3 regions of the Metapseudomonas resinovorans NBRC 106553 genome follow, and region 1 is predicted to be linked to each of the others. Evidence: predicted binding sites of a transcription regulator. Region 1 holds the regulator's gene; each other region holds the start of a gene.

Region 1 (10,528 bases):
CAGCCACTTGCTCAGGTAGCCGTGGATATCCTGATACATCTCTTCCACGTCCGGTTGCCCGGCGAGGTACTCGGCGACGGCCGGCTCCAGTCCCGAGTGCTCGCGCAGTTCGGGCTTCCAGTACGGATTGGGCAGGCAGCGCACGTCGAACACCAGGTCGGCGTCCACCGGCATGCCACGCTTGAATCCGAAGGATTCGATGAGGAAGGCGGTGCCGGGCTCGGGCTGGTTCAACAGGCGCAGCTTGAGGCTGTCGCGCAGCTGGTAGAGGTTGAGATGGGTGGTGTCGATCTTCAGGTCGGCGAGGTCCGCGATCGGCGCAAGCAACAGTTCCTCGTCACGAATGGCTTCGGCAAGGGAGCGGTTGTCGTTGGTGAGCGGGTGGCGCCGACGGGTTTCGGAGAAACGCTTTAGCAGCGTGTCGTTCTCCGCGTCGAGGTAGAGCAGGTCGCACTTGATGTGGCGGGCGCGGGCCTCGGCCAGAAGCTCCGGAAAACGCAGCAGCTGGCTGGGCAGGTTGCGCGCGTCGATCGACACCGCGACCAGGGGCTGCAGCAGCTCGGTGTGCAGCAACGCTCGTTCGGCCAGCTCGGGAAGCAGGGCGGCCGGCAGGTTGTCGATGCAGTAGAAACCGTGGTCCTCGAGAACATCGAGGGCGGTGCTCTTGCCCGAGCCGGAGCGGCCGCTAACGATGATCAGGCGCATGGCAAAACCCTAGCGTCCGCTCTGCACGTCCACCACCACCTGGTACAGGCTGGTGCTGTCGGGCGCCTGGCGAAGGCGCTCGCGCACGTCAGTGCGGTCGAGCATGCTGGCGATCTGTCGGAGCAGCTCGAGATGTTCGTCGGTGGCGGCTTCAGGGACCAGCAGCACGAACAGCAGGTCCACGGGGGCGCCGTCGATGGCGTCGAAATCTACTGGCGCGTCAAGGCGCAGCACGGCGCTGATGGGCGCGGTGCAGCCGGTGAGGCGACAGTGGGGAATGGCGATGCCGTTGCCGAAACCGGTGGAGCCGAGTTTCTCCCGGGCTACCAGGCTTTCGAAAATGTCCTGGTTGTCGAGGTCGGGAAGGTCGCGCGCGACCAGCTTGGCGATCTGTTCCAGTACGCGTTTTTTGCTGCCACCCGGCACGTTCACCAGGGAACGGCCGGGGGTCAGGATTTGCTCAAGTCGGATCATAGGGAGGGGTTCAGCGGGCGGTGGCACCCTGCTGGCGGTTCAACTGCTTTTCCTTGTGCTTGATCAATTGGCGATCGAGCTTGTCGGTGAGCAGGTCGATGGCGGCGTACATGTCTTCATGTTCCGCGTTGGCAACGACTTCGCCGCCGGCGATGTGCAAAGTGGCTTCGATTTTCTGTTTGAGTTTCTCGACCTGCATGATCACTTGCACGTTGGTGATTCGGTCGAAATGGCGCTCCAGACGGTCGAACTTCTCGACAACGTAGTTGCGCAGGGCGTCGGTCACATCCAGTTGATGTCCACTGATGTTGACTTGCATACCGCTTTCTCCTTATTGCCCGTGTGTAAGAGACAGGCTAACGGGCCTGCCACCGGAACACTTTGGCGTGGGTCAATATCCGCGTCACATCAGTCGCTTTCGTTCGCTGGAAGGCGCTATCCCAAGGGATTCACGATACTTGGCTACTGTGCGACGGGCCACTTGAATGCCCTGTGCCTCCAGTAAACCAGCGATCTTGCTGTCGCTCAACGGCTTTTTCGGATTTTCCGCAGCGACCAGTTTTTTGATGATGGCGCGGATCGCGGTAGACGAGCATTCGCCGCCTTCCGAGGTGCTGACGTGGCTGGAGAAGAAGTACTTCAGCTCGTAGATCCCGCGGGGTGTGTGCATGTATTTCTGGGTGGTCACGCGGGAAATCGTCGACTCGTGCATGCCCACGGCTTCGGCGATGTCGTGCAGGACCAGGGGCTTCATCGCCTCTTCGCCGTATTCCAGGAAGCCGCGCTGGTGCTCGACGATCTGGGTGGCGACCTTCATCAGGGTCTCGTTGCGGCTCTGCAGGCTCTTGATGAACCAGCGGGCTTCCTGCAACTGGTTGCGCATGAAGGTGTTGTCGGCGCTGGAGTCGGCGCGACGGACGAAGCCGGCGTAGTGCGGATTGACCCGCAGGCGCGGCACGGCTTCCTGGTTCAGTTCCACCAGCCAGCGCTCGTTGTGCTTGCGCACGATGACGTCCGGCACCACGTACTCGGGTTCGCTGGCTTCGATCTGCGAGCCCGGGCGGGGGTTGAGGCACTGGATCAGTTCGATGATCTGGCGCAGCTCGTCTTCCTTGACCTTCATGCGGCGCATCAGCTGGCTGTAGTCGCGGCTGCCGAGCAGGTCGAGGAAGTCGGCGGCGAGGCGCTGGGCCTCCACCAGCCAGGGCGTGCCCGAGGGCAGCTGGCGCAGTTGCAGGATCAGGCACTCGCGCAGGTCGCGTGCGCCGATGCCGGCGGGCTCGAACTGCTGGATGCGGTGGAGGACGACCTCGACCTCGTCCAGCTCGATACCGAGCTCGGGGTCGAAGGCTTCGACGATCTCGGCGAGGGTTTCCTCGAGATAGCCGTCGTTGTTGATGCAGTCGATCAGGGTGACCCCAATCAGGCGATCGGTGTCGGACATCGGCGCCAGGTTGAGCTGCCAGAGCAGGTGGCTCTGCAGGCTTTCGCCGACCGAGGTGCGCGAGGTGAAGTCCCACTCGTCGTCATCGTTGCTCGGCAGGCTGCTGGCGCTGGTCTGGTAGACGTCTTCCCAGGCGGTGTCGACGGGGAGTTCGCTGGGGATGCGCTCGTGCCATTCGCCGTCTTCCAGGGCTTCGGCGTTGGTCTGGACGCTGGACTCCTGGAAGCTGGAATCCTGGTTGCCGGAATTGGACTGCTGGTCACCTTCGGCCATGGGGTCGGAGGTGTCGAAATCGTCGCCATCCTCCTGCCGCTCGAGCATGGGATTGGACTCCAGCGCTTCCTGGATTTCCTGTTGGAGGTCCAGGGTGGAGAGTTGGAGCAGGCGGATGGCCTGTTGCAGCTGAGGAGTCATCGTCAGCTGCTGGCCCATCTTCAGGACTAGCGATGGTTTCATGGCAGGGGGCTTAGCACCTTATTCGCCGGCGCTCTCGCGCCATCCACTACAGGGCGCCGAAGCGCCACCAGGAAGCAAATTATATGCCTGACCTTGAAGGATTTTCCCAGCTCCTGCAACCCATCTTGTAGGTGCTTGCGCGGGAGACTACAGGCGGAACTCGTGGCCCAGGTAGACTTCCTTCACCAACTGGTTGGCCAGAATGGCTTCCGCGTCGCCTTCGGCGATCAGTTGTCCGTCACTGACAATGTAGGCCGTCTCGCAGATATCCAGGGTCTCGCGGACGTTGTGGTCGGTGATGAGCACGCCGATCCCCTTGGCCTTGAGGTGGTGGATGATCTGCTTGATGTCGCCTACGGAAATCGGGTCCACGCCGGCGAAGGGTTCGTCCAGCAGGATGAATTTGGGCGCGGTGGCCAGGGCTCGGGCGATCTCCACACGACGGCGTTCGCCGCCGGACAGGCTCATGCCGAGGCTGTCGCGGATATGGCTGATGTGGAATTCCTGCAGCAGGCTTTCCAGCTCCTTGCGGCGGGCGGCGCGGTCGAGTTCCTTGCGGGTCTCGAGGATCGCCATGATGTTGTCCGCCACGCTCAGCTTGCGGAAGATCGAGGCTTCCTGCGGCAGGTAGCCGATGCCCGCGCGGGCGCGGCCGTGCATGGGCTGGTGGGTGACGTCCTGCTGATCGATCAGGACGCGGCCCTGATCGGCCTTCACCAGGCCGACGATCATGTAGAAGCAGGTCGTCTTGCCCGCGCCGTTGGGGCCGAGGAGGCCGACGATCTGGCCGCTGTCGATGGACAGGCTGACGTCGCGGACCACCTGGCGGCTCTTGTAGCTCTTTGCCAGATGCTGGGCTTTGAGAGTCGCCATTACTGTGCTTTCTGCTCTTTCTTCTTCGGCTGTATGACCATGTCGATGCGCGGGCGCGGAGTGGTCACGCTGCCACCGGTGGCGCGGCCCGCGTTGACGATCTGGCGCTGGGTGTCATAGACGATCTTCTCGCCTTCGAAGGTGTTGCCTTCCTGGACCACCTTGGCCTGGTCGAGCAGGATGATGCGCTCGTTGGCAGCGAAGTACTGGATGGTCAGGCCGTAGGCCTTGACGATTTCCTTGTCCGCGGCCGGCTTCTGCTCGTAGTACGCGGGCTTGCCCACCGAGGTGAAGACTTCGACGTCGCCGGCCTCGTTCTGGGTGATCGTGACGGTGTCGCCAGTGATCTTCATGGTGCCCTGAGTGATGATCACGTTGCCGCGGTAGACCGCGACGCCTTGTTTGTCATCGAGCTCGGCGCTGTCGGCCTGGACGCGAATCGGTTGGTCGCGGTCCGTGGGCAATGCCCAGGCGGCGGCACTTCCGAGTGCGGTGCCCAGGCTGAGCAACAGGGGGAGGGTTTTAACGAACCTCATGCTGGCCTCTTACGTTGGACTGCAGGAGCATCCTGCCGTCATTCAAGTACGCTTTCATTCCTTGTGCCGTGGTCACCCCATTGGCCGCGTCGATTCTAACGGCTTGCTGGGTCTGCGCATATTCCTGGTCGGGGAATACGGTCAGGCGGCTCGTGGTGAGTATGGTCGGTCGGCCCTTGGCATCGGTGCGGGCCACCCGGACATTATCGATCAATTCCACTTCCTTGCCTTCCGGACCGACTTCGCCGTGTTCACTCTGGACATGCCAGGGGTAGGCGGTGCCGCGATGCAGCAGCAGGTCGGGTTTGGTCAGCAATGTGACATCAGTGGCCTTGATATGTTCGAGGCGGGTGGCGGTGAGCTCGTAGTGGAGCTTGCCGTCTTCCTGGAACTGGGTGCTCTTGCCATCCATCACGTAGAAGTCGATGGCGTTGTCGTCGCCGGCATTCGCCCCCTGGTCCATGAAGCTCTCGGGGCGGATGTTCCAGTAGCCGAGGGCGATCAGCAGCGCCGCAATGGGAATCAGGATGAGCGCCAGTCGAATGTTCTTGGGCATGACGGACCTCAGAGGTAGGCGGCCTGCGCCGCCTCCAGGTTGCCCTGGGCGCGCAGGATCAGCTCGCAGAACTCGCGGGCCGCACCTTCGCCGCCACGGGCCTGGGTGACGCCATGGGCGTGTTGGCGCACGAAGGCGTCGGCGTTGGCGACCGCCATGCCCAGGCCGACACGGCGAATCACCGGCAGGTCGGGCAGGTCGTCGCCCAGATAGGCGACCTGGTCATGGCCGAGGCCGAGTTCGGCGAGCAGGCCGTCGAGCACTACCAGCTTGTCCTCGCGACCCTGGAACAGGTGCGGGATGCCGAGGTTCTGGGCGCGGCGCTCGACCACTGCGGATTTGCGGCCGCTGATGATGGCGGTGGTCACCCCGGACTGCATCAGCATCTTGATGCCCTGGCCGTCGAGGGTGTTGAAGGTCTTGAATTCGCCGCCGTCGGGGAGGAAGTAGAGGCGGCCGTCGGTCAGCACGCCGTCCACGTCGAACACGGCCAGGCGGACCGCCTTGGCGCGGGTCAGGAGTTCATTGCTCATCAGATCACTCCGGCGCGGGTCAGGTCGTGGATGTGCAGCGCGCCGATGGGGTGGTCGGCCTGGTCGACCACCACCAGCACGTTGATCTTGTGGTCGTCCATGATTTTCAGGGCTTCGGCGGCGAGCATGTCCGGGCGCACGGTCTTGCCGTGGACGGTCATGACCTCGTCGATGCTGGCGTGGCGGACATCGATGCCCTTGTCCAGGGTGCGGCGCAGGTCGCCGTCGGTGAAGATGCCGGCGAGGGTGCCGTCGCTCTCCATGACCACGGTCATGCCCAGGCCCTTGCGGGTCATTTCCAGCAGCGCGTCGCGCAGCGAGGTGCCGCGGGCGACCTTGGGCAGCGTATCGCCGGCGTGCATGATGTTTTCCACCTTGAGCAGCAGGCGCCGGCCCAATGCGCCGCCCGGGTGGGAGAACGCGAAGTCTTCGGCGGTGAAGCCACGGGCCTCCAGCAGGGCGATGGCCAGGGCGTCGCCGAGCACCAGGGAGGCGGTGGTGGAGGAGGTGGGGGCCAGGTTCAGCGGGCAGGCCTCGTGCTCCACCCGGGCGTCCAGGTTGGCTTCGGCGGCCTTGGCCAGCGCGGATTCCGGGTTGCCGGTCATGCTGATCAGGGTGATGCCCAGGCGCTTGATCAGCGGCAGCAGGGTGACGATCTCGGCGGTCGAGCCGGAGTTGGACAGGGCCAGCACCACATCGTCCTGGGTGATCATGCCCATGTCGCCGTGGCTGGCTTCCGCCGGATGCACGAAGAAGGCCGGGGTGCCGGTGCTGGCCAGGGTCGCGGCGACCTTCTTGCCGATGTGCCCGGACTTGCCCATGCCGACCACGACCACACGGCCCTTGCAGGCCAGGATGAGCTCGCAGGCGCGAACGAAGTCGGCGTCGATGCGCGGCAAAAGTGCGTCGATCGCCTCGCGTTCGAGTTGGATGGTGCGTTGTCCGGACTTGATGAGATCGCTGGATTGGCTCATGGAAGGCGTGCAGTTGCCGAGGGGAAAAGGCGCCGATTATAGCGGTAAAGGTGATTTAGCTCACGCGCCAATGCCGTGGCAGCTGTCGCAAAGCTGAACGGACGCTGGCGCGGCCTTGGGGCGCGCTAGGGCGCAATGCTATAGTCCGCGCCTTGTTCGGCCCGTCCTGGGCGGGGTGTCCTTGCGTTGGGATGCGTCGTCTTTCAGGGAGGCTGTATCGCAAGGAGTCCAGATGAGCGCCGAAAACGCCTATGCCGTGGAGTTGAAGGGGGTCACCTTCAAACGCGGTACGCGCAGCATTTTCCAAGATGTCGATATCCGCATCCCGCGCGGTAAGGTCACCGGCATCATGGGGCCTTCCGGCTGCGGCAAGACCACGTTGCTGCGCCTGATCGCCGCCCAGCTCAAGCCCGCCAGTGGCGAGGTCTGGGTCAACGGCCAGAACCTGCCCAAGCTCTCTCGCGCCGACCTGTTCGACATGCGCAAGCAGTTCGGCGTGCTGTTCCAGAGCGGTGCCCTGTTCACCGATCTCGATGTCTTCGAGAACGTCGCGTTCCCGCTGCGGGTACACACCAAGCTCCCCGAGGAAATGATTCGTGACATTGTGCTGATGAAGCTCCAGGCCGTTGGCCTGCGCGGCGCCATCGAGCTGATGCCCGATGAGCTCTCCGGGGGCATGAAGCGGCGCGTGGCGCTGGCCCGGGCCATCGCCCTGGACCCGCAGATACTGATGTACGACGAACCGTTCGTCGGCCAGGACCCCATCGCCATGGGCGTGCTGGTGCGGTTGATCCGCCTGCTCAACGATGCCCTCGGGATCACCAGCATCGTGGTCTCCCACGACCTGGCGGAAACCGCCAGCATCGCCGACTACCTCTATGTGGTGGGCGATTCTCAGGTACTGGGGCAGGGCACGCCGGACGAGCTGATGAATTCCGATAACCCGCGTATCCGCCAATTCATGCAAGGCATTCCGGACGGCCCGGTACCCTTCCATTTCCCGGCTCCGGATTACCGCAAAGACCTGCTGGGGGGGCGCTGATGCGCAAGACATCCGTGCTCGAGCGCATTCGGCTGCTCGGGCGTTCCGGTCTGGACGTGCTGGAAGCCCTGGGGCGCTCCACCCTGTTCCTGATCCATGCCCTGTTCGGTCGCACCGGCACCCGCAACGGCTTCCAGCTGCTGGTCAAGCAGCTCTACGCGGTGGGCGTGCTGTCGCTGCCGATCATCGTCGTCTCCGGCGTCTTCATCGGCATGGTGCTGGCCCTGCAGGGCTACAACATCCTGGTGGACTACGGTTCCGAACAGGCGGTGGGGCAGATGGTCGCGCTGACCCTGCTGCGTGAGTTGGGCCCGGTGGTGACCGGCTTGCTCTTCGCCGGCCGCGCCGGTTCCGCGCTGACCGCCGAGATCGGCAACATGAAGTCCACCGAGCAGCTGTCGAGCCTGGAAATGATCGGCGTCGACCCGCTCAAGTACATCGTCGCCCCGCGCCTCTGGGCGGGTTTCATCTCGATGCCGCTGCTGGCCATTATCTTCAGTGTGGTGGGGATCTGGGGCGGCGCGATGGTGGCGGTGGACTGGCTGGGAGTCTATGAAGGCTCTTTCTGGTCCAACATGCAGAACAGTGTGCAATTCACCGAAGACGTGCTGAACGGCGTGATCAAAAGCGTCGTGTTCGCCTTCGTGGTGACCTGGATCGCCGTGTTCCAGGGCTATGACTGCGAGCCGACCTCGGAAGGGATCAGCCGCGCAACGACTAAAACCGTGGTCTACGCCTCGCTGGCCGTGCTGGGGCTGGACTTCATCCTGACCGCTTTGATGTTTGGAGATTTCTGATGCAAATCCGCACCTTGGAAATTGGTGTCGGCCTGTTCCTCCTGGCCGGTCTGTTGGCCTTGCTGCTTCTGGCCCTGCGGGTCAGCGGCCTGTCGTACGGCGCCAATGGTGATTCCTACAAGCTCTACGCACATTTCGACAATATTGCCGGTCTGACTGTCAGAGCGAAGGTAACCATGGCCGGTGTGACCATCGGCAAGGTCACGGCCATTGACCTGGATCGCGACAGCTACACCGGTCGTGTGACGATGGAAGTCGAGCAGCGCGTGGACAACTTGCCCACGGACTCGACCGCTTCCATCCTTACCGCCGGTCTGCTGGGCGAGAAGTACATCGGCATCAGCGTTGGTGGCGACGAGGAACTGCTCAAGGATGGCGGCACCATCCGTGACACCCAGTCCGCACTGGTGCTGGAAGACCTGATCGGCAAGTTCCTGCTGAACACGGTCAACAAAGAGAGCAAATGAGGATTCGACACATGATCAAAGCCCTGCGAAACGGCCTGCTGGTGCTACTGGCGGCCATGCCCCTGCTGGCCACGGCCGCACCGAGCGCGCGCGATGTGGTGCAGCAGACCACCGACCAGCTGCTGGCCGACCTCAAGGCCAACAAGGCGCAGTATCGCAGCGACCCGAATGCCTTCTACGAAGCCCTGAACGGCATTCTCGGCCCGGTGGTGGATGCCGACGGCATTTCCCGCAGCATCATGACGGTGAAGTACTCGCGCAACGCGACTCCCGAGCAGATGACCCGCTTCCAGGAGAACTTCAAGCGCAGCCTGATCCAGTTCTACGGCAACGCCCTGCTGGAGTACGACAATCAGGACATCCGCGTGCTGCCGGTCAAGAATGCAGACCCCGAGCGCACCAGCGTGGGCATGGAGGTCCGGGACAGCAAGGGCACCGTCTACCCGGTGTCCTACACCATGGTCAACGTCAACGGCCAGTGGATGCTGCGTAACGTGATCATCAACGGCATCAACATCGGCAAGCTGTTCCGCGACCAGTTCGCCGACGCCATGCAGCGCAACGGCAACGACCTCGACAAGACTATCGACGGCTGGGCCGAAGTGGTGGCCAAGGCCAAGCAGTCCGACGAAGCCAAGCAGGCGGGCGGACAATGAGCGAAGCCCGGATCGAACAGGCCGCGTCGGGCGAGCTGCGCCTGATCGGCGTGCTCGACTACAGCACCGGGCCGCAACTGCGCGAGGCGGGCCGGCAACTGATCCAGGCCGCCAGCGGCACCGCGCTGGTGCTCGACTGCTCCGCCGTGGAGAAGACCAGCAGCGTCGGGCTCGCCCTGCTGCTGGCGTTCATGCGCGATGCCGCCGCTGCGGGCAGGACGGTGACGGTGCGTGGCATGCCCGAGGACATGCGGCAGATCGCCGAGGTCTCCGAGATGACCGGGCTGCTTCCCCTGGAAGCCTGAGCCGGTCCAACGGCCCTCCGTCAGGCCCTGCGCAAGCGGGGTTCGCAGGCGGAGGGCTTTTTTGTATCATGGCCGACCCGCGCGCGTTGGGCGCCGATTGAGGTTGAGCATGCAGGCCGTAGAAGTGAAAAGCCTCCTGGAGGCGAAACTGCCAGGTACCCAGGTGGAAGTTGAAGGTGAAGGCTGCAACTTCCAGTTGAACCTGATCAGCGACGAGCTGGCCGGCCTGAGCCCGGTGAAGCGTCAGCAACAGGTATACGCCCACCTGAACGCCTGGATCGCCGATGGCAGCATCCACGCCGTCACCATGAAATTCTTCAGCCAGGCCGCTTGGGCCGAGCGTTCCTGAGCCCAGCCTCCGAGAGAGCTATGGACAAACTGATTATTACCGGCGGTCAACGCCTCGATGGCGAAATCCGCATTTCCGGCGCCAAGAACTCCGCGCTGCCGATCCTGGCCGCCACCCTGCTGGCCGACACCCCGGTCACCGTGGCCAACCTGCCGCACCTGCACGACATCACCACCATGATCGAGCTCTTCGGTCGCATGGGCGTCCAGCCGGTAATTGACGAAAAGCTGGCCGTCGAAGTGGACGCCAGCAGCATCAAGACCCTCGTGGCTCCCTACGAGCTGGTCAAGACCATGCGTGCCTCGATCCTGGTGCTGGGCCCGATGGTCGCCCGTTTCGGCGAGGCCGAAGTGGCCCTGCC
Region 2 (10,528 bases), 1.5 Mb from region 1:
GGTAGTTGTGGTTGGCGCGCAGGCCGGGTTCGCTGGTGGCGCTGACGATCAGGTTGCCTTCGCCGTCGCGGATGGTGGCTTCCGGCTCGGGCACCAGGATGCGCAGCACCTGGTAGCCCTGCTCGCGGGGAATCGGCTTCTGGTAGAGCGGCGGCGGCTGGATATCCCCGGGGACGTTCATGGCGTTGGAAGGCGCCAACTGCAGGCGTTCCGCGTTGCCCGGCTTGGGGCGGTCGGTGAAGACGCGGTTGCCCTCGTCGTCGATGTAGGTGTAGACCTCGGCCAGCACGGGCTGGCCGAGGAGCAGGAGGGCGAGGAGCAGGAATCGGGTCATCGGTCAGTTGTTCGGCCGTGGGGTGGGGGCGGGCGGGGGACGCAGCGCCGGGCTGCTGGTATTGACCCGCTGGACGGTAAAGGTGACAGGGGCGCTGGTCTGCACCACTCTGGTGCCGGAGAGCACATCCACCGCCATGGTGTGTTCGCCGCGCGACAGGTTCACCAGTTGCAGGCGTGGCACGTTGGTGGGCTGGCCGTGGGGTTCGCCATCCAGGCGCAGGCGCAGGCTGTGGCCGGGCTGCAGGCGCGGGTCCAGCGCCACGCCGACGCTGAAGGTACCGTTGTTGGCACGCAGGGCTTCGTCGGAGGGGATGTCGGTGAGCGCGAGCACCTGGTAGAAGGGCGCGCCGTTGGCCGGGTCCGTCGCGTCGTCGGCCGGAGCCGTCGGCGCCTGGGAGCGCACGGTATTGGTCGGCGCCAGCTCCACCCGTTCGGTGGCGGCGCCATCCGGGGGCTGGTTGGTGAACACCGTGTTGCCGTTGGCGTCGATGTACCTGTAGATCTGGGCGGTGGCTGGCAGCGCTGCGGCGAGCAGCAGGCAGCTGATGACGATGAGGCGCATGGTGGCGGTCTCCGGAAGCTCATGCCAAGCCTTGCACCCGGATGGCGGGCTGGCAAGTCGGGCATTGTGCGATAGCGTCGAGGTGGCCGGTGTGCGTTGCGACACGTTGGGACATTTCCGCGGGCCGACGCCGCTGCCAGGCTCATTCGGCCGCGTCGAACTGTCGGCGGCTCACGTGCAGGCTTTTGTATCATGCGCTTTGCTTTGACTGTTCAAGGGACGCCTTTCTCATGCCGCTACCGTCCATGCTTGCCATCCGCTTCCTCATGCCGCTGCTGCTGTGCCTGCTCGTCAGCCTGTTCCCGGCGCAGGGGCGTGCGGCCTTGCCCAACCCCCTGGCGGGGAGTTCCTCGGGGAGCGAGCAGGTCAGCAGTGCCCAGCTCGAACAGTCGCTCAACCAGGTGATCCAGACCCTGGAGAACGACAAGCAGCGCGCCGACCTGCTGAACAAGCTGAAGCAATTGCGCGATGTCACCGGCAAGGAAAAGGCCAGCGAGGGCGGGGTGCTTGGACTGATCAGCGACTCCCTGATGGAGCTGGAGAAGCGCTTCCAGGGCGATAACAGCCCGTTGCTGCACTGGCGCAATAAGTTCCGTCTGGCGGGTGCCGAGTTGGCGGAGCGCCTGCCGGATTGGCGAGCGTTGCCCGTCGTCGTCTTCAATTTTTCCATCGTGCTGCTGGTCTGGGGCCTGTTGGCGTCGGCGATCCTCTGGCTGGGGCGGCGCATGCGCGAACGCTTCGGGCTGGCAGCGGAGCTGCCGCAGCAGCCCAAGACCCGCGACCTCGTGCTGTTCGCCCTGCGCAAGCTGGGCCCCTGGATGATCGCCTTCCTGATCACCCTGTACCTCTCGCTCGTGCTGCCCAGCTCCCTGGGCAAGACCCTGGCGATGGTCATGGCTTATGTGCTGATCTGCGGCACCTTGTTCTCGGCCCTCTGCGTGATCTGCCTGTCGTTGTTGAGTGGGCCGCACCGCCGGCGGGCCCTGGATATCCTGCGGCGCCAGGCCTTCCACCCGCTCTGGCTGATCGGCAGCCTGGCCGCCCTTGGCGAGGCGGCCCATGACCCGCGACTGATTGCCGGGCTGGGAGAGAACACTGCCAGCTGCCTGAGCGTCCTGGCCAATGTCAGTGCGGCGGTGCTCACCGCGCTCTTCGTGTTGCGCTTCCGCCGTCCCATCGCCCACCTGATCCGCAACCAGCCACTGGACCGTCGCATTGGCCAGCGCGGCCTGCATGATCTGGTGCAGTTGATCGGCACCCTGTGGTTCGTGCCGGTGCTGCTGCTGGTGGGTACCTCCCTGATCGCCACCTTCGTGTCCGCCGGCGATAGCAGTTCCGCCCTGCGTCGCGCCCTGGTCTCGGCAGTGCTGGCGGTGGTGGCGATGACAGTGGTTGGCTTGATCCGCCGTGGCTCCAGCCGGGATGCGGCAGGGGCTCGGCGCAGTGCCCCCTACCTCGAGCAATTGCAGAACTTCGGCCTCACCCTGGTGCACCTCGTCGTGGTGTTGCTTTTCGTCGAGTTGGGGTTGCGGGTCTGGGACATGTCGCTGATCAGCTATGCCAAGGGCGAGGGCGCGGAGATCAGCAGACAGGTGGTGCGTTTCGGCACCACCCTGCTGGTGGCCTGGCTGGTGTGGATCCTCGCCGACACGGCGGTGCAGCACAGCCTTGGCGTTGGCGGACGGAACCGCACCAACACCCGTGCGCTGACCATGCTGCCGCTGATCCGCAACGTGTTGTTCGCCAGCATCGCGTTGATCGCGCTGATCGTCGCTCTGGCCAACATGGGCATGAACGTGACGCCGCTGCTGGCCGGTGCCGGTGTCATCGGCCTGGCCATCGGCTTCGGCGCGCAGTCACTGGTGGCGGACCTGATCACCGGGCTGTTCATCATCATCGAGGACTCGCTGTCCATCGACGACTACGTGGATGTCGGCGGCCACCTGGGAACGGTGGAGGGGCTGACCATCCGCACCGTGCGCCTGCGCGATCTGGATGGCGTGGTGCATACCATTCCCTTCAGCGAGATCAAGAGCATCAAGAACTACTCGCGGCAGTTCGGCTACGCCATGTTCCGCTGGCCGGTGCCGGCGAGCATGCCGATCGACGATGCGGTGGCATTGGTGCATGAGGTGGCCAAGGAGCTGCGCAGCGACCCGTCGGTCTACCGCAGCCTGTGGTCGCCCCTGGAATTGCAGGGCGTGGAGAGTTTCGACAACGGCCAGGCGATCCTGCGCTTCCGCTTCAAGACCGCGCCGATCAAGCAGTGGGAAGTGCAGCGGGCGTTCAACCTGCGCCTGCGCCGGCGCCTCGACCAGTCCGGCATGGAGCTGGCGATGCCGCGCCTGAACGTGCAACTGACCCGTGCACGCCGGCCCGCCGGCGAGTCGCCGCAGGACCCGGATGTGCCGGACGGCCTGGGCGTTTGAGGGTGGGGGCACTGAATTGGCAAGTTCATGTGATTGCTTCTCCCTGACTTCTTGCATGTAGACACATCCCTCTCCCCCGCCCCTCTCCCGTAGGGCGAGGGGTGACTCGCGCCGGCAGGCGCGAGCCGTCCTGATGCCCAAACCGGCCTGAAACGAAGCATTGGAGATGACGCCGCGCAAAGCGCCCCTTCAGGCGGCCGAGTGGAATCGTTGGGGAGGGGGACGAGCGGCATGGATGCCGCGAGAGGCGCGCAGGGCCATGGATGGCCCTTCGCGCCGTGCCCCCGGAGCGACGATGTAGCGAGGGGAGTTTGGCGCAGCCAAACCCGGATGTCGGGGCAAGCCCTCTTGGTTACTTCTGGGGCGACTGCCAGAAGTGACTCGCCCGGGAAGGCGAAACAGAAACCTCCCGCCCACTCGGCAATGAGCTGAACAACGGAGATTGCCAGTCCGGCTCGAGCCCCCAAGACGGCAATAAAAAAGGTTCATCGCGCTTTCCCGGGGAAGGCGGCCTTGATTTTCAGGAAGAAGTAGGCCGAGTCGCGGAAGCCATAGGCCATGCGCTTGATCACCTTGATGCGGTTGTTCACCCCTTCCAGCTGGCTGGTGTGCAAGGGGAAACGGGCGCTGGCGAGGATGCCGCGCGCGTAACGCTTGAGGTTCCTGGCAAAGCGTTGGAGCGGCGCCAAGCCGCTGTCCCGGGCGTGCCGCAGCCAGGTTCGCCAGCGCCGCCAGCCGTCCTGCACACTGGGGGCGTACCAGATTTCCTTTAATGCATCCTTGAGCACGTAGGCCGTGGCCAGTGGCTGGTTGGCCGCGAGCAATTCCTGCAACTGCACGGCCTGTCCGCCCTTGAGGTTTTCGCGATTGCGCAGCAGCAGCCAGCGGCTCTGCTTGACCACCTTGCGCGCCGGTTTGTCTTCGCGCAGGCGGTTGGCCTGGTCGACCCGGATCCGGTCGATCACGTCCCGGCCGTAGCGCGCCACCACGTGGAACAGGTCGTACACCACCTCGGCCTGCGGGCAATGCCGTTTCACCTCGAGGTCGAAGGCGGTGTTCATGTCCATGGCCACCGCCTCGATCTGCCGGCAGTGCTCGCCGAGCAATTCGAAGAACGGACGGATCGCCTCACGGCTGTTGCCATGCCCGACCCACAGCACCCGCGTGCGCTCGGCATCCATGATCACCGTGGCGTAACGATGCCCCTTGTGCAGGGCGAACTCGTCCATCACCAGCCGCCGCACCTCACCGGGCTCAAAGGTCCCCACGGCCGCCTCGAGGCGGCGCTTGTCGAGCGTCTTGAGGGTGTGCCAGTGCAGGCCAGTGAGGCGGCTGACATGGCTGATCGGCAACAGTTGCAGCAAGCCCTCGAGCCAGAGGCGCAGCCGCTGGGTCAAGCGGGAGGCCGGCTCCAGCCAGTCAATCCGCTCGGTCACCCGCCCACAATCCAGGCAATCGACGCGACGCACCGGCAGTTGGAGCAGCACGCGCTGATCCAGCAGGTCACGGTCACGCACCTGGCGGATTCGCCGCTCGTGGATCAGCGGGCAGTCTTGGTGACAGCGGCCACATTTGGGGAGGGAGCCGGCTTGAGGTTCGAGCTCAATCAGCAGGGTGTCGTGAGTGGCTTGGCGACAGGCGACGACCTCGTAGCCTGGCCAGAACTGGGCAAGATCAATAGGATTCACGGCGGCAGCAGGGAGTGGGGGTTGGTTCGTTTGGCGACTGCCAATCTACCCACTTCCCTGACTGTCAACTCGCTCTTCCCCCTGAATCCGCGAAGAACCATAAAAAAGGCCTCCCGAAGGAGGCCTCTCAATCATGCCGCTTGCGCGGTCACAACTGGATCAGACGCTGTAGTACAGGTCGTATTCCAGCGGGTGCACGAAGGTGCGCACCTTGATTTCTTCTTCGCTCTTCAGCTCGATATAGGCATCGATGAAGTCGTCGCTGAACACGCCGCCCTTGGTCAGGAACGCACGGCCCTTGTCGAGTTCTTCCAGAGCCTCTTTCAGGCTGCCGCAAACCTGCGGGATTTCCTTGGCCTCTTCCGGCGGCAGGTCATACAGGTTCTTGTCGGCGGCATCGCCGGGGTGGATCTTGTTCTGGATGCCGTCCAGGCCAGCCATCAGCAGTGCGGCGAAGCACAGGTAGGGGTTGGCAGCCGGGTCCGGGAAGCGCGCTTCGATACGGCGGGCTTTCGGGCTGTTCACGTACGGGATACGGATCGAGGCGGAACGGTTGCGGGCGGAGTAGGCCAGCATTACCGGGGCTTCGAAGCCCGGGACCAGACGCTTGTAGGAGTTGGTCGACGGGTTGGTGAAGCCGTTCAGGGCCTTACCGTGCTTGATGATGCCGCCAATGAAGTACAGGGCGGTATCGGACAGGCCGGCATAGCCTTCGCCAGCGAAGGTGTTCTTGCCATCCTTGGAGATGGACATGTGAACGTGCATACCCGAGCCGTTGTCGCCGTACAGGGGCTTGGGCATGAAGGTCACGGTCTTGCCGTAAGCGTCAGCCACGTTGTGCACGCAGTACTTCAGGGTCTGAACTTCGTCAGCCTTGGCTACCAGGGTGTTGAACTTCACGCCGATTTCGTTCTGACCGGCGGTCGCCACTTCGTGGTGGTGAACTTCGACGACCAGGCCCATTTCTTCCAGTGCGTTGCACATGGCGGTACGGATTTCGTGGTCGTGGTCGACCGGCGGTACCGGGAAGTAGCCGCCCTTCACGCCCGGACGGTGGCCTTTGTTGCCGCCTTCGATGTCGGCGTCGGTGTTCCAGGAAGCCTGCTCGGAGAAGATCTTGAACATGGAACCGGAAATGTCGGACTTGAACTTCACTTCGTCGAAGATGAAGAACTCCGGCTCCGGGCCCACGAAGACGGTGTCACCGATACCGGTGGTCTTCAGGAACTCTTCGGCGCGACGGGCGATGGCGCGCGGGTCGCGGTCGTAGCCTTGCATGGTGCTCGGCTCGATGATGTCGCAGACCAGGATGATGGTCGGCTCTTCGGTGAAGGGGTCCAGGACGGCGGTGCTGTCGTCCGGCAGCAGGATCATGTCGGAGGCTTCGATGCCTTTCCAGCCTTCGATGGAGGAGCCGTCGAACATCTTGCCGTGCTCGAAGAAATCGTCATCGGCGTCACGGGCCGGCATGGTCACGTGCTGCTGCTTGCCTTTGGTGTCGGTGAAGCGCAGATCAATCCACTTCACGTCGTGTTCTTTAATCAGTTGAAGCGACTTCGACATGTTGTCCTCCAGATGGATGGGGGCAGTAACCTTGCCTCCCAAAAAGATTCGGGGTGAAGCCGGGGCGGGATAGTCCGCCAGGGCGACCTGCCTCACAAGGGAGCAAATTGCGTGCCAGTGCCCTGGAATGGGCTGACCCCCCCTAAACTCGCGGCTGGCGGGTCATTCGCTCTGATTAAGCGCACTTTTGCGCACCGTTTTCGTGCCCTCCATGGTGCGCGTGATGCATTTTGGTGCATCGAAAGCTTTGATGAATGATTTTGGTCAAAGCTTGAACAATTTCCGCTATAATCCGCGCCCCTCTTTTTCGGCTGTCGCCCTCGCGCTGTTTTCATGAAACTCATCGTCAAAGTCTTCCCGGAAATCACCATCAAGAGCCGGCCGGTGCGCAAGCACTTCATCCGTCAGCTCTCGAAGAACATCCGTGCGGTCCTGAAGGATCTGGACCCGGAGCTCGAGGTGACCGGCGTTTGGGACAACCTCGACGTCCAGACTCGCCAGACCGAGCCGAAGCTGCTGCGCGAGATGATCGAGCGCCTGACCTGCGTCCCCGGGATCACCCACTTCCTGGAAGTGCACGAGTACCCCCTGGGCGACTTCGACGACGTGCTGGAAAAGTGCAAGCTGCACTTCGCCGACCAGCTCCCCGGCAAGATCTTCGCCGTGCGCTGCAAACGTGCAGGCAAGCATGAATTCACCTCCATGGAGCTGGAGCGCCATGTCGGCAGCCGTCTGCGCCAGGAGTGCAACGCCGCCGGCATCGACCTGAAGAAGCCGGAAGTGGAAGTACGGATGGAAGTGCGCGACCAGCGCCTCTACGTCATCCACCACCAGCACAACGGCATCGGCGGCTACCCGCTGGGCTCCCTGGAGCAGACCCTGGTGCTGATGTCCGGTGGCTTCGACTCCACCGTCGCCGCCTATCAGATGATGCGCCGCGGCCTGATGACCCATTTCTGCTTCTTCAACCTCGGCGGCCGCGCCCACGAACTGGGCGTGATGGAAGTGGCCCACTTCCTGTGGGAAAAGTACGGCCGCTCCCAGCGCGTGCTGTTCATCAGCGTGCCCTTCGAGGAAGTGGTCGGCGAGATCCTCAGCAAGGTCGACAACAGCCAGATGGGCGTGGTGCTCAAGCGCATGATGCTGCGCGCCTCCACCCACATGGCGCGCAAGCTGAACCTCGACGCGCTGGTGACCGGCGAAGCCATTTCCCAGGTTTCCAGCCAGACCCTGCCCAACCTCTCGGTGATCGACTCGGCCACCGACATGCTGGTCCTGCGCCCGCTGATCGCCAGCCACAAGCAGGACATCATCGACACCGCCACCAAGATCGGCACCGCCGAGTTCGCCAAGCACATGCCCGAGTACTGCGGCGTGATCTCGGTGAACCCGACCACCCGCGCCAAGCCCGGCCGCATCGAGCACGAGGAAGAGCAGTTCGACATGGCCATCCTCGAGCGCGCCCTTGAGCGCGCTCGCCTGGTGCCCATCGACCGGGTGATCGACGAGCTGGGCCAGGACGTGGCGGTGGAAGAAGTGCGTGAAGCCCTGCCCGGGCAGATCGTCGTCGACATCCGCCACCCGGACGCCCAGGAAGACGACCCCCTGGAGCTGGCCGGCATCGAGGTGTTGGCCCTGCCGTTCTACGCGGTCAACAACCGCTTCAAGGAACTGGACGCCAACCGCCAGTACCTCCTGTATTGCGACAAGGGTGTGATGAGCCGCCTGCACGCCCACCACCTGCTCAGCGAGGGACATGCCAATGTGCGTGTTTATCGTCCGGCCTAGGCAGCCAGGGCTGTTCGGCGGAAGCATCCGTCATCGCCCTCCCGACCATCGGGCCGCCTGATTCGCCTGTCTTTCATCTATGCCGCCTACAGTGGGCGGCACACCGAATCCTCTGATCGAGACGCACAACCGTGATCGAAAATCTCCGCAACATCGCCATCATCGCCCACGTCGACCATGGCAAGACCACCCTGGTAGACAAGCTCCTGAAGCTGTCCGGCACCCTCGACCGCAAAGAAGCGGAAAGCGAGCGCGTGATGGACTCCAACGACCAGGAAAAAGAGCGCGGCATCACCATTCTGGCGAAGAACACTGCCATCAAGTGGAACGGCTACAACATCAACATCGTCGACACCCCCGGCCACGCCGACTTCGGTGGCGAGGTTGAGCGCGTAATGAGCATGGTCGACTCCGTACTGCTGGTGGTCGACGCCCAGGACGGCCCCATGCCGCAGACCCGTTTCGTGACCCAGAAGGCCTTCAAGGCCGGCCTGCGTCCGATCGTCGTCGTCAACAAGATCGACCGTCCGGGCGCGCGTCCTGACTGGGTAATCGACCAGATCTTCGACCTGTTCGACAACCTCGGCGCCACCGACGAGCAGCTGGACTTCCCGATCGTCTACGCCAGTGCCCTGAACGGCATCGCCGGCATGGACCACGAGAAGATGGACGACAACATGGACGCCCTGTTCCAGGCCATCATCGACCACGTACCGGCCCCGGTCGTGGACACCGAAGGCCCGTTCCAGATGCAGATCTCCCAGCTGGACTACAACAGCTTCCTCGGCGTGATCGGCATCGGCCGCATCGCCCGTGGCCGCATCAAGGCCAACACCCCGGTAGTCGCCATCAGCGACGACGGTTCCAAGCGCAACGGCCGCGTCCTGAAGATCATGGGTCACTCCGGCCTGCAGCGCGTTGAAGTCGCCGACGCCGAAGCCGGCGACATCGTCTGCGTCAGCGGCATGGAAGAGCTGTTCATCTCCGATACCCTGTGCGACCCGCAGAACGTCGAAGCCCTGCCGCCGCTGACCGTTGACCAGCCGACCGTGAGCATGACCTTCCAGGTCAACGACTCGCCGTTCGCCGGCAAGGAAGGCAAGTTCGTCACCAGCCGCAACATCAAGGACCGTCTGGAGAAGGAACTGCTGCACAACGTCGCCCTGCGCGTCGAAGCGGGCGAGTCCGCCGAGAAGTTCAAGGTCTCCGGCCGTGGCGAACTGCACCTCTCCGTACTGATCGAAACCATGCGCCGCGAAGGCTTCGAGATGGCCGTGGGCCGTCCGGAAGTGGTGATCATCGAGAAGGACGGCGAGAAGCAGGAGCCCTACGAGAACGTCACCATCGACATCGAAGAGCAGCACCAGGGCTCGGTGATGGAGCAGATGGGCCTGCGCAAGGGCGATCTGACCAACATGATCCCCGACGGCAAGGGCCGTGTTCGCCTGGAATACACCATCCCGGCGCGTGGCCTGATCGGCTTCCGTAACAACTTCCTGACCCTGACCTCGGGTACCGGCATCCTGACCTCGACCTTCAGCCACTACGGCCCGATCAAGGCCGGCGAAGTCAGCAACCGTCAGAACGGCGTACTGGTCTCCATGGCCACCGGCACCGCCCTGACCTACTCGCTGGAAACCCTGCAGAGCCGCGGCAAGCTGTTCCTCGCCCCGGGCGACGAGATCTACGAAGGCCAGCTGTCGGGCATCAACAGCCGTGACAACGACCTGGTGATCAACCCCACCAAGGGCAAGAAGCTCGACAACATGCGCGCTTCCGGCAAGGACGAAGTCATCGCCCTGGTTCCGCCGATCAAGTTCACCCTGGAACAGGCTCTGGAATTCATCGCCGACGACGAGCTGGTGGAAGTGACGCCGAAGTCCATCCGCCTGCGCAAGAAACTGCTGAACGAGAACGACCGCAAGCGCTACGAGCGCGCCAAGGTCTGATCGCCGATCAGTAACTGAAAAGCCCCCGCCGGAGCGATCCGGCGGGGGCTTCTTTTTATTGGGATGCGTCTCCGACTGTGCCGACAACTGTAGGTTGGTGTGGAGCGAAGCGAAACCCAACGTTTCGAGGCCTGGCCGAGCTTAGGGCTTCGCGCTGCCCAGGCGGTTGGATCTTCCCCCGGATTCTATCCGGGCTACCCGAGGTTCGGTTTC
Region 3 (10,528 bases), 3.0 Mb from region 1:
GCCAGGCGCGGGGCGACGACATCCTCCTGCTGTCGGTGGGCGACCCCGACTTCGATACGCCGCAGCCCATCGTCCAGGCGGCCGTCGACAGCCTGCTCAGTGGCAGCACCCACTACGCCGACGTGCGCGGCAAGCTCGCCCTGCGCCAGCGCATCGCCACCTGGCACAACCAGCGCAGCGGCCAGGCCGTCGGCGCCGACCAGGTGACGGTACTGGCCGGTGCCCAGTGCGCGCTGTACTGCGTGGTGCAGTGCCTGCTCAATCCGGGCGACGAGGTGATAGTCGCCGAGCCCATGTACGTCACCTACGAAGCGGTGTTCGGCGCCTGCGGCGCCAGGGTGATCCCGGTGCCGGTGCGTTCGGAGAACGGCTTCCGCATCCGCGCCGAGGACGTCGCCGCGGCCATCACCCCGCGCACCCGCGCCCTGGCCCTGAACAGCCCGCACAACCCCTCGGGCGCCAGCCTGCCGCGCGGCACCTGGTCGGCCCTGGCCGAACTCTGCATCGCCCACGACCTGTGGATGATTTCCGACGAGGTCTACAGCGAACTGCTGTTCGAGGGCGAGCACATCAGCCCGGCCAGCCTGCCGGGCATGGCCGAACGCACCGCGACCATCAACAGCCTGTCCAAGTCCCACGCCATGACCGGCTGGCGGGTGGGTTGGGTCGTGGGCTCGAAGGAGCTCGCCGGGCACCTGGAAAACCTCGCCCTGTGCATGCTCTACGGCTCGCCGGACTTCATCCAGGACGCCGCCTGTGTTGCCCTGGAAGCGCGCCTGCCGGAGCTTGCGGCCATGCGCGAGGCCTATCGGCAGCGGCGCGACCTGGTGTGCGCCAGCCTGGAAGGTTGTCCCGGCCTGCGTGCACTGAAGCCGGACGGCGGCATGTTCGTGATGGTGGATATCCGCGCCACCGGGCTTTCCGCCCAGGACTTCGCCGACCGCCTGCTAGACGATCACGGCGTCTCGGTGCTGGCGGGCGAGGCCTTCGGCCCCAGCGCGGCGGGGCATATCCGCCTGGGCCTGGTGCTGGGCAGCGAACCGCTGACCGAAGCCTGCCGGCGCATCGCCCTGTGCGCCGCCGAACTGATAGAGCAACGCAAACCCGGTGAATGATGCTTGGCGGCGGGCGCGGGCATGGCCGATGGTGGCCACGCCGCGCCCCCGGCCGATTCGACTACAAGGAACAACCATGAAGGTACTGATCGTCCACGCCCACCCCGAAGCGAAATCCTTCAGCAGCGCCCTGCGCGACCTGGCCGTGGAAACCCTGCAAGGGCAGGGGCACGAGGTGCGCCAGTCCGACCTCCACGCCCTGGACTGGAACCCGGTGGCCAGCGCCGCGGACTTCGGCGAGCGGCAGAACCCGGATTACCTGGTCTATGCCCTGGAGCAGCGGGAGTCGGTCAAGGCCGGCAACATCGCGCCAGACATTCAGCGCGAACTGGACAAGCTGCTCTGGGCCGACCTGCTGATCCTCAACTTCCCGCTCTACTGGTTCTCGGTGCCGGCCATCCTCAAGGGCTGGATCGACCGGGTGCTGGTGTCCGGCGTCTGCTACGGCGGCAAGCGCTTCTACGACCAGGGCGGCCTGGCCGGCAAGAAGGCCCTGGTTAGCCTGACCCTGGGTGGCCGCGAACACATGTTCGGCGAAGGCGCCATCCATGGCCCCCTGGAAGACATGCTGCGGCCGCTGCTGCGGGGCACCCTGGCCTATGTCGGCCTGGAAGTGTTGCCGCCCTTCGTGGCCTGGCATGTGCCCTACATCAGCAATGACGCCCGCGAAGACTTCCTGCGCGCCTACCAGGCCCGCCTGCAGGGGCTGGAGCGGGACCAGCCCCTGGAGTTCCCGCGCCTGGAGCAGTTCGACGAAAGGTTGTACCCGCTGGCGCGATGAGTGCTGCAAGGCCGGTTTTGTTGCTCGGCTAATTACTGAGCGGGCGGCGGGTTTCTGTTTCGCCTTCCCGGGCGACTTCCTTTGGCAGTCGCCCCAAAGGAAGCAAAGGGCTTGCCCCACCATCCGGGTTTGGCTTCGCCAAACTTCCCTCGCTACATCGTCGTTCCGGAGGCCCGCCGCGAAGGGCCATCCATGGCCCTGCGCGGCTCTCGCGGCATCCATGCCGCTCGTCCTCCTCCACAACGATTCCGCTCGGCCTCCTGAAGGGGCGGTTTGCGCGGCGTCATCTTCGCTGATTCGTTTCAGGCTGGTGTGGGCATCAGGATTGCTTCGCGCCTGCTTGCGGGAGAGGGCAGTGCCTCCTGGCAGCGAGCCAGGCAATAGCCCGTAGGATGGGTTGAGCGGAGCGATACCCATGCAGGCGGAGGTTCGGCGTGGCACCGATGGCGAATGGAAAAGCGCCATCCACCCTACTGAATGCCTCCCGGCAAAGCGGCAACGAGCGGCAAACCCCCTTGCCGCTTTGCCGCCCGGCAACCCCCGATTGCCGCTTATTGCCGCTCCATTTTCTGCTCAAGCCTTTGAAAACAAAGAAAAAATAACTTTGGCACAGCCTTTGCTAAATATCTGGCAAGCAAACCAGATTGCCACTGGCAAAGGTTCCGGACATGAGCATCAGTTTCGAAAAGGCCCTCGGCATCCACCAGCAAGCCCTCAGCTTCCGCGCCCAGCGCGGCGAGGTGCTGGCCAACAACATCGCCAACGCCGATACCCCGAACTACAAGGCTCGTGACCTGGACTTCGCCAGCGTGCTCGCCCAGCAATCGGAGAAGGCCGCCCACGGCAGCTTCCAGGCCACCCGGACCAATGAGATGCACATCGCCGCCGAAGGTTTCGACATGGGCGATGCCTCGCTGAAGTACCGCATCCCCTTCCAGGCCGCCATTGACGAGAACACCGTGGACGCCCAGCTGGAGCAGTCGAACTACACCGAGAACGCCATGCAGTTCCAGGCCAGCTTCACCTTCCTCAACAGCAAGTTCAAAGGGCTGATCGGCGCCCTGCGCGGCGAATAACGGAGAGCCAAGCCATGTCCCTGTCCAGCATCTTCAACATCGCCGGCACCGGCATGAGTGCCCAGAACACTCGGCTGAACACCATCTCCAGCAACATCGCCAACGCCGAGACCGTTTCCTCGAGCCTCGACCAGACCTACCGCGCCCGCCACCCGGTGTTCGCCACCATGTTCCAGAACACCCTGGGCAACGGCGACCGTGGTTCGCTGTTCACCGACCAGGACCAGTCCGGTGCCGGTGTACAGGTACTCGGCGTGATCGAGGACCAGAGCACCCTGACGCCGCGCTACGAGCCCAACCACCCGGCGGCCAACGCCGAGGGCTACGTGTACTACCCGAACGTCAACGTGGTCGAAGAAATGGCCGACATGATTTCCGCCAGCCGGTCCTTCCAGACCAACGTGGAAATGATGAACACCGCCAAACAGATGATGCAGAAAGTGCTGACCCTGGGTCAGTGATAGCGAGGGAACAGCATGAGTGTCAGTAACGTAGCGGATACCCAATCGGTCCTCGACCAGTTCGCGCTCAAGACCGAGACCAAGAGCAAGGACCTCGGCAAGAACGAGTTCCTCGAACTGCTGGTGGCCCAGTTGAACAACCAGGACCCCCTGGCGCCCCAGGAAAACGGCGAGTTCATCGCCCAGCTGGCGCAGTTCAGCCAGGTGGAAGGCATCGAGAAGCTGAACAGCAGCATGGGTTCGCTGCTCTCCGGCTACCAGTCCTCCCAGGCGCTGCAGGCCTCCTCGCTGGTGGGCCGCAAGGTCATCGTCCCGAGCGAGAAGGCGGTGGTGGATACCGCGGAAACCTTCAAGGCCTCGGCCGTGCTGCCGGTGTCCAGCAGCAACGTCTGGGTCAACGTCTACGACAGCGCCGGCGCCCTGGTGAACCGCGTCAGCCTCGGCCAGCAATCGGCCGGCAACGTCAGCTTCATGTGGGACGGCAAGGACTCCAGCGGCAAGGTCATGCCGCCCGGCACCTACAAGTTCGAGGCACAGGCGCAGTACGAAGGCGAAACCAAGTCGCTCTACACGATGCTGCCGGCCAACGTCGACAGCGTCACCCTCGGGCAGAACGGCGGCGAGCTGATGCTCAACCTCGCCGGTCTCGGCAGCGTGCCGCTGTCCCAGGTCCAGGTCATCGGTCAGTAACTTCCCGGTTCAGAACGCCGGGAAGCACCGGCAAAGGAGATAAGAAATGGCGTTCAACATCGGTCTCAGCGGCCTGCGAGCCGCGACCAGCGATCTCAACGTCACCGGCAACAACATCGCCAACGCCGGTACCGCGGGCTTCAAGCAGTCCCGTGCGGAGTTCGCCGACGTCTATGCCGCCTCGGTGCTCGGCACCGGCAAGAACGCCCAGGGCAGCGGCGTGACGCTGGGGGACGTGTCCCAGCTGTTCAACCAGGGCAACATCAACTACACCCAGAACGCCCTGGACCTGGCCATCAACGGCAACGGCTTCTTCCAGACCAGCAACAACGGTGAGATCAGCTATACCCGTGCCGGCTACTTCGGTACCGACCGCAACGGCTACATCACCAACAACTTCGGTTACCGCCTGCAGGGCTATGGCGTGGACGGCAACGGCAACCTGCAGAACGGCGTGGTCAGCGACCTGCGCATCGAGTCGTCGAACCAGGCGCCCAAGGCCACTACCCAGGTGGCGCAGAAGTTCAACCTGAACTCCACCACCAAGGCGCCGACCAACACCCCGTTCGACCCGGCCGATCCGACCACCTACACGTCGTCCACCTCGGTCAACATCTATGACTCCCAGGGCAATGCCCACGTCATGACCCAGTACTTCATCAACAACTCCGACCCGGCCGCGACGCCGCCGGTGACCAACAACTGGAGCATGGCCGTGCTGGTGGATGGGCGTAACCCGTCCGACCCGACCAGCACCGACCCGCACACCACCAACCTGCTGTTCAATGCCGACGGCAGCCTGGACACGGCCGGCATGGCGGCGGGCGGTGAACTGAACTACGACCCGGCCACCGGCCTGATGACCCTCGACGACTGGGTGCCCGCCGTTTCCGATGGCGGTACGCCGGCGAACTGGTCGGGCAACGGCGCCACCGCCAACGCCGGCGGCATCAGCATCGATATTCGCGGCTCCACCCAATATTCCAGCACCTTCGCGGTGAACAGCATCAGCCAGGACGGCTACACCACCGGCCAGCTGGCGGGCCTGGAAATCGACGACACCGGGGTGATCTTCGCCCGCTACACCAACGGCCAGTCCAAGGTGCAGGGCCAGGTGATCCTGGCCAACTTCGCCAACGTCCAGGGCCTGACCCCGGTGGGCAAGACCGGCTGGGTGCAGTCCTTCGAGTCCGGCGAGCCGGTGGTCGGCACCCCGCGCTCCGGCACCCTGGGCGCCCTGCAGGCCGGCGCCCTGGAAGACTCCAACGTCGAACTGTCGGACCAGCTGGTGAACCTGATCGTCGCCCAGCGCAACTACCAGGCCAACGCCAAGACCATCCAGACCGAAGACGCCGTCACCCAGACCATCATCAACCTGCGTTGATGAGTGGCTGCGCGTCGGCCATGCGTTGTTGAAACTGACCCGAGGAATGCTCATTTACAGTCGTAAACTCCGCTTCCTCGGGCCACTTTCGCCTAGCCTGGCTCTAGCTCGCGAGCTCATCCGTTTCTGCATCCATCTGTAGGAGCGATTTCAATCGCGATTGGTCGGCGCAGCCGGCCCAGGTCCGGATTGGCAGGTCTTCGACCTGCATCGCGAATGAATTCGCTCCTACAAGCGGCAAATCCCCTTGCCGCTGGCGGCAGCCGCTAGCCGCCAGCGGTTTGACAAGGCCCTGCAAAGGGCCTTTTTCTTTTCTGTAAATTCCTTTTAATTCAATGGCTTGTAATTGAGTTTCGACATTGGCACGACGCTTGCTGGATAGCTTGCAAAGAGCCAAGGGCGGCAACGCCCACTCGGAGAAATTCATGGACAAGATGCTTTATGTCGCGATGAGCGGAGCCAGCCAGAACTCCCTGGCCCAGCGCGCCCACGCCAACAACCTGGCGAACATTTCCACTTCGGGTTTCCGCCGCGACTTCGAGCAGGCGCGTTCCATGCCGGTGTTCGGCGACACTTTCCCGTCGCGGGTCTACGCCATGACCGAGCGCCCCGGCACCGACTTCACCCCCGGCGCCCTGCAGGAAACCGGTCGTGACCTGGACGTGGCCGTGAAAGGGGAGGGCTGGATCGCCGTGCAGGCCCCCGATGGTGGTGAAGCCTATGTACGTACCGGCAGCCTGCAGATCGATGCCCTCGGCCAGCTGCGTACCGGCAATGGTTTGCCGGTCATGGGCAATGCCGGTCCCATCGCCATTCCGCCGGAGCAGAAGGTGGAGATCGGCCAGGACGGCACCATCAGCGTCCGCGCCCTGGGCGAGGCTCCCAACGTGGTGGCCGAGGTGGACCGCATCAAACTGGTCAACCCCGACCCCAAGCAGCTGGAGAAAGGCACCGACGGCATGATCCGCCTCAAGGACAACCAGCCGCCGGCCGCGGCCGACGCCAATGTCCAGGTGACCTCCGGCTTCATCGAGGCGAGCAACGTCAACGCCGTGGAAGAGATGACGGCGATCCTCTCGCTGTCCCGCCAGTTCGAGCTTTCCGTGAAGATGATGCGCACCGCTGAAGATAATTCCGCGGCAATGGCGCGGGTCTTGCAGTTCAGCTAATCACCAGTACGCGGCGCCATGATTCCGGCGCCCGAGGAGAAATAGATGCTTCCGGCACTCTGGGTCAGCAAGACCGGCCTGTCCGCCCAGGACATGAACCTGACCACCATTTCCAACAACCTGGCGAACGTTTCGACCACGGGCTTCAAGCGCGATCGCGCCGAGTTCGAGGACCTGCTGTACCAGATCCGTCGCCAGCCGGGCGGCCAGACCAGCCAGGACAGCGAGCTGCCCACCGGCCTGCAGCTGGGTACCGGTGTGCGCATCGCCGGCACCCAGAAGATCTTCACCCAGGGCAGCCTGCAGACCACCGAGCAGCCGCTGGACATGGCCATCAACGGCCGCGGCTTCTTCCAGGTGCTGATGCCCGACGGCACGGTCGCCTACTCCCGCGACGGCAGTTTCCACCTGAACTCCGACGGCCAGATCGTCACCTCCCAGGGCTTCGCCCTGGAGCCGGCCATCGTCCTGCCCGCCGAAGTGCAGACCTTCACCGTGGGCGAAGACGGCACCGTCTCGGTGACCACCACCGGCAACCCCGCAGCACAGATCATCGGCAACATCCAGACCGCCGACTTCGTCAACTACGGCGGCCTGCAGGCCATCGGCAACAACCTGTTCCTGGAAACCTCCGCCAGCGGCGCCCCGCAAGTCGGTACGCCGGGCCTCGCCGGCCTGGGCGTGGTGCAGCAGAACACCCTGGAAAACTCCAACGTCAGCGTGGTCGAGGAGCTGGTGAACATGATCACCACCCAGCGCGCCTACGAGATGAACTCCAAGGTCATCTCCACCGCTGACCAGATGCTCGCTTTCGTCACGCAGAACCTGTAACGCCCTGAGGTAGTTGTCATGAACCGGCTGATCATTCTTCTCCCGCTGCTCGGAGTCGCCCTCATCCAGGGCTGTGTGCAACCTGCGCCGCGACCGAACGATCCCTACTATGCGCCCGTGCTGCCGCGTACCCCGCTGCCCGCCGCACAGAGCAACGGCGCGATCTACCAGGCCGGTTTCGAGACCAACCTCTACGACGACCGCAAGGCCTACCGCGTGGGTGACATCATCACCATCACCCTCAACGAGCGCACCCAGGCCAGCAAGAACGCCAACTCGCAGATCCAGAAGGACAGCAACGCCAACATCGGCCTGACCTCGCTGTTCGGCGGCGGCGTGTCGGTGAACAACCCCAATGGCGGCCTCAATCCGCTGGACGCCGCGCGCCTGTCCCTGGACGCCGAATACAACGCCTCCCGCGACACCAAGGGCGACTCCAAGGCGGGGCAGAGCAACAGCCTGTCCGGCTCCATCACCGTCACCGTTTCCGAAGTGCTGCCCAACGGCATCCTCGCGGTGCGCGGCGAGAAGTGGCTGACCCTGAACACCGGCGACGAGCTGGTGCGCATCGCCGGCATGGTCCGCGCCGACGACATCGGCACCGACAACACCGTGCCGTCCACCCGGGTGGCCGACGCACGCATCACCTATTCCGGCACCGGCGCCTTCGCCGACGCCAGCCAGCCCGGCTGGTTCGACCGGTTCTTCATGAGCCCGCTGTTCCCGTTCTGATGAGACCGACCATGAAGCGACTGATCACCGCCCTCTGCCTGCTGCTCGCCGCAGGCGTGGCCCAGGCCGAGCGCCTGAAGGACCTGGCGAGCATCCAGGGCGTACGGACCAACCAGCTGATCGGCTACGGCCTGGTGGTTGGCCTGAACGGCACCGGTGACCAGACCACCCAGACGCCCTTCACCCTGCAGACCTTCAACAACATGCTGGCGCAGTTCGGCATCAAGGTGCCGGCCAACGTCGGCAACGTGCAGCTGAAGAACGTCGCGGCGGTGTCCATCCATGCCGACCTGCCGCCCTTCGCCAAGCCCGGCCAGGTCATCGACGTGACCATCTCCTCCATCGGCAACGCCAAGAGCCTGCGTGGCGGCAGCCTGCTGATGAGCCCGCTCAAGGGTATCGACGGCAACGTCTACGCCATCGCCCAGGGCAACCTGGTGGTGGGCGGCTTCGACGCCGAGGGCAGCGACGGCTCGCGGATCACCGTCAACGTTCCGTCCTCCGGCCGCATTCCTTCCGGCGCGACGGTGGAGCGTCCGGTGCCGAGCGGTTTCGAGCAGGGCAATTCCCTGACCCTGAACCTCAACCGCCCGGACTTCACCACCGCCAAGAACATCGTCGACAAGCTCAACGAACTGCTCGGCCCCGGCGTCGCCCAGGCCATCGACGGCGGCTCCGTGCGGGTCAGCGCGCCGCTGGACCCGAACCAGCGGGTGGACTACCTCTCGGTGATCGAGAACCTGGAGATCGAAGCCGGCCAGGCCGTGGCCAAGGTCATCATCAACTCCCGCACCGGCACCATCGTGATCGGCCAGAACGTGCGCGTGCAGCCGGCCGCCGTCACCCATGGCAGCCTCACCGTCACCATCACCGAGGACCCCATCGTCAGCCAGCCGGAAGCCTTCTCCGGTGGCCAGACCGCGGTCGTGCCGCGCTCGAAGGTCAGCGCCGAGCAGGAAGCCAAGCCGATGTTCAAGTTCGGTCCGGGCACCACCCTCGACGAGATCGTGCGTGCGGTCAACCAGGTGGGCGCGGCGCCGTCCGACCTGATGGCCATTCTCGAAGCGTTGAAGCAGGCCGGCGCGCTGCAAGCCGACCTGATCGTGATCTGAGGACGGGCGATGAATTCGAAACTCTCCTCAGGTCTCGCCTCCGGCTCCACCGTCGACAGCGGCGCCTACACCGACCTGAATCGCCTCAGCCAGTTCAAGGCCGGCAAGGAGCGTGACAGCGAGGGCAACATCCGCAAGGTGGCCCAGGAATTCGAGTCGCTGTTCCTCAACGAAATGATGAAGTCCATGCGCCAGGCCGGTGAAGCCTTCTCCGAAGGCAACTACCTGAACAGCAACGAGACCAAGACCTACCAGGAAATGCACGACCAGCAGCTCGCCCTGACCCTGTCCAAGCAGGGCGGTGTCGGCCTGGCCGATGTGCTGGCCCGCCAGCTGTCCAAGACCAACAAGTCCACCGGTCCCAATCCCTTCGCCCAGGTGCAGTCCGGCGTCCAGGCCAACTGGCCGGCCCAGGGCAGCAAGCAGGCGGCAAAGGGCGACGAGTCCAGCGTCGCGGTGCGCGACGATTCGCGCCTGATCAACCTGCGCCGCCTCGCCCTGCCGGGCAAGCTCGCCGACCGCCAGGCGGCCGGCATCGTGCCGTCCCCCGAACAGACCGCCGGTACTTCGCTTGCCGCCAAGGACTGGAGCGCCGCCCAGAGCTACGGCGCGCCCGAGCGTGAAGCCGTGGGCGTCGAGGCCGCCGACGGCGCCAAGGGCACCAGCAAGCGCCGCTTCGCCTCGCGTGACGAGTTCATCGAGACCCTGTTGCCGATGGCCGAGAAGGCCGCCGAGCGCATCGGCGTCGACCCCCGCTACCTGGTGGCGCAAGCCGCCCTGGAAACCGGCTGGGGCAAGTCGATCATCCGCGAGGCCGACGGCGACAGCAGCCACAACCTGTTCGGCATCAAGGCCCACAAGGGCTGGGACGGCGAGTCCGCGCGCACGCTGACCACCGAATACAAGGGCGGCAAGGCGGTGAAGGAGGCGGCGTCGTTCCGCTCATACGACTCCTTCGAGCAGAGCTTCCACGACTACGTGAGCTTCCTGCAGAACAACTCCCGCTACGACAAGGCGCTGGATTCGGCCGAGAAACCCGAGCAGTTCGTCCGCGAACTGCAGAAGGCCGGCTACGCCACCGACCCGCAATACGCCCGCAAGATCACCCAGATCGCTCGCGGCATGCAGATCTACCAAGCCGTCGCCAGCGTCGATGGCCCGACCAGAAGGATATGAG

Evidence for each region. Region 1 encodes sigma-54, which starts transcription at its own class of promoters, with help from an activator protein. Its sites were predicted from a motif close to ANTGGCATNNANNTTGCTNT; they were not measured.
Region 2: glnA (glutamate--ammonia ligase) is a predicted target of sigma-54. The motif match lies at 6,678-6,697, and genes of this name have one in related genera.
Region 3: flgB (flagellar basal body rod protein FlgB) is a predicted target of sigma-54. The motif match lies at 2,500-2,519, and genes of this name have one in related genera.

Annotation. Positions count from the first base shown of each region.
Region 1 covers NC_021499.1:1,102,373-1,112,900, forward strand. Annotated here, with positions in the region: gene rapZ (RNase adapter RapZ) at 1-705, opposite strand, end outside; gene ptsN (PTS IIA-like nitrogen regulatory protein PtsN) at 715-1,179, opposite strand; gene hpf (ribosome hibernation-promoting factor, HPF/YfiA family) at 1,190-1,498, opposite strand; gene PCA10_RS05105 (RNA polymerase factor sigma-54) at 1,583-3,079, opposite strand; gene lptB (LPS export ABC transporter ATP-binding protein) at 3,227-3,952, opposite strand; gene lptA (lipopolysaccharide transport periplasmic protein LptA) at 3,952-4,488, opposite strand; gene lptC (LPS export ABC transporter periplasmic protein LptC) at 4,475-5,044, opposite strand; gene PCA10_RS05125 (KdsC family phosphatase) at 5,053-5,577, opposite strand; gene PCA10_RS05130 (KpsF/GutQ family sugar-phosphate isomerase) at 5,577-6,551, opposite strand; gene PCA10_RS05135 (ATP-binding cassette domain-containing protein) at 6,784-7,593, shown strand; gene mlaE (lipid asymmetry maintenance ABC transporter permease subunit MlaE) at 7,593-8,390, shown strand; gene mlaD (outer membrane lipid asymmetry maintenance protein MlaD) at 8,390-8,857, shown strand; gene PCA10_RS05150 (MlaC/ttg2D family ABC transporter substrate-binding protein) at 8,869-9,513, shown strand; gene PCA10_RS05155 (STAS domain-containing protein) at 9,510-9,818, shown strand; gene PCA10_RS05160 (BolA family protein) at 9,928-10,167, shown strand; gene murA (UDP-N-acetylglucosamine 1-carboxyvinyltransferase) at 10,188-10,528, shown strand, end outside.
Region 2 covers NC_021499.1:5,935,515-5,946,042, reverse strand. Annotated here, with positions in the region: gene PCA10_RS26625 (DUF4124 domain-containing protein) at 1-334, opposite strand, end outside; gene PCA10_RS26620 (DUF4124 domain-containing protein) at 338-898, opposite strand; gene PCA10_RS26615 (mechanosensitive ion channel family protein) at 1,129-3,327, shown strand; gene PCA10_RS26610 (ISL3 family transposase) at 3,813-5,015, opposite strand; gene glnA (glutamate--ammonia ligase) at 5,175-6,578, opposite strand; gene thiI (tRNA uracil 4-sulfurtransferase ThiI) at 6,912-8,366, shown strand; gene typA (translational GTPase TypA) at 8,498-10,315, shown strand.
Region 3 covers NC_021499.1:4,403,272-4,413,799, reverse strand. Annotated here, with positions in the region: gene PCA10_RS20040 (pyridoxal phosphate-dependent aminotransferase) at 1-1,115, shown strand, start outside; gene PCA10_RS20035 (NAD(P)H-dependent oxidoreductase) at 1,192-1,896, shown strand; gene flgB (flagellar basal body rod protein FlgB) at 2,565-2,972, shown strand; gene flgC (flagellar basal body rod protein FlgC) at 2,987-3,433, shown strand; gene flgD (flagellar hook assembly protein FlgD) at 3,449-4,123, shown strand; gene flgE (flagellar hook protein FlgE) at 4,170-5,507, shown strand; gene PCA10_RS30445 (hypothetical protein) at 5,611-5,934, opposite strand; gene flgF (flagellar basal-body rod protein FlgF) at 5,933-6,676, shown strand; gene flgG (flagellar basal-body rod protein FlgG) at 6,722-7,507, shown strand; gene flgH (flagellar basal body L-ring protein FlgH) at 7,526-8,239, shown strand; gene PCA10_RS19995 (flagellar basal body P-ring protein FlgI) at 8,251-9,351, shown strand; gene flgJ (flagellar assembly peptidoglycan hydrolase FlgJ) at 9,361-10,527, shown strand.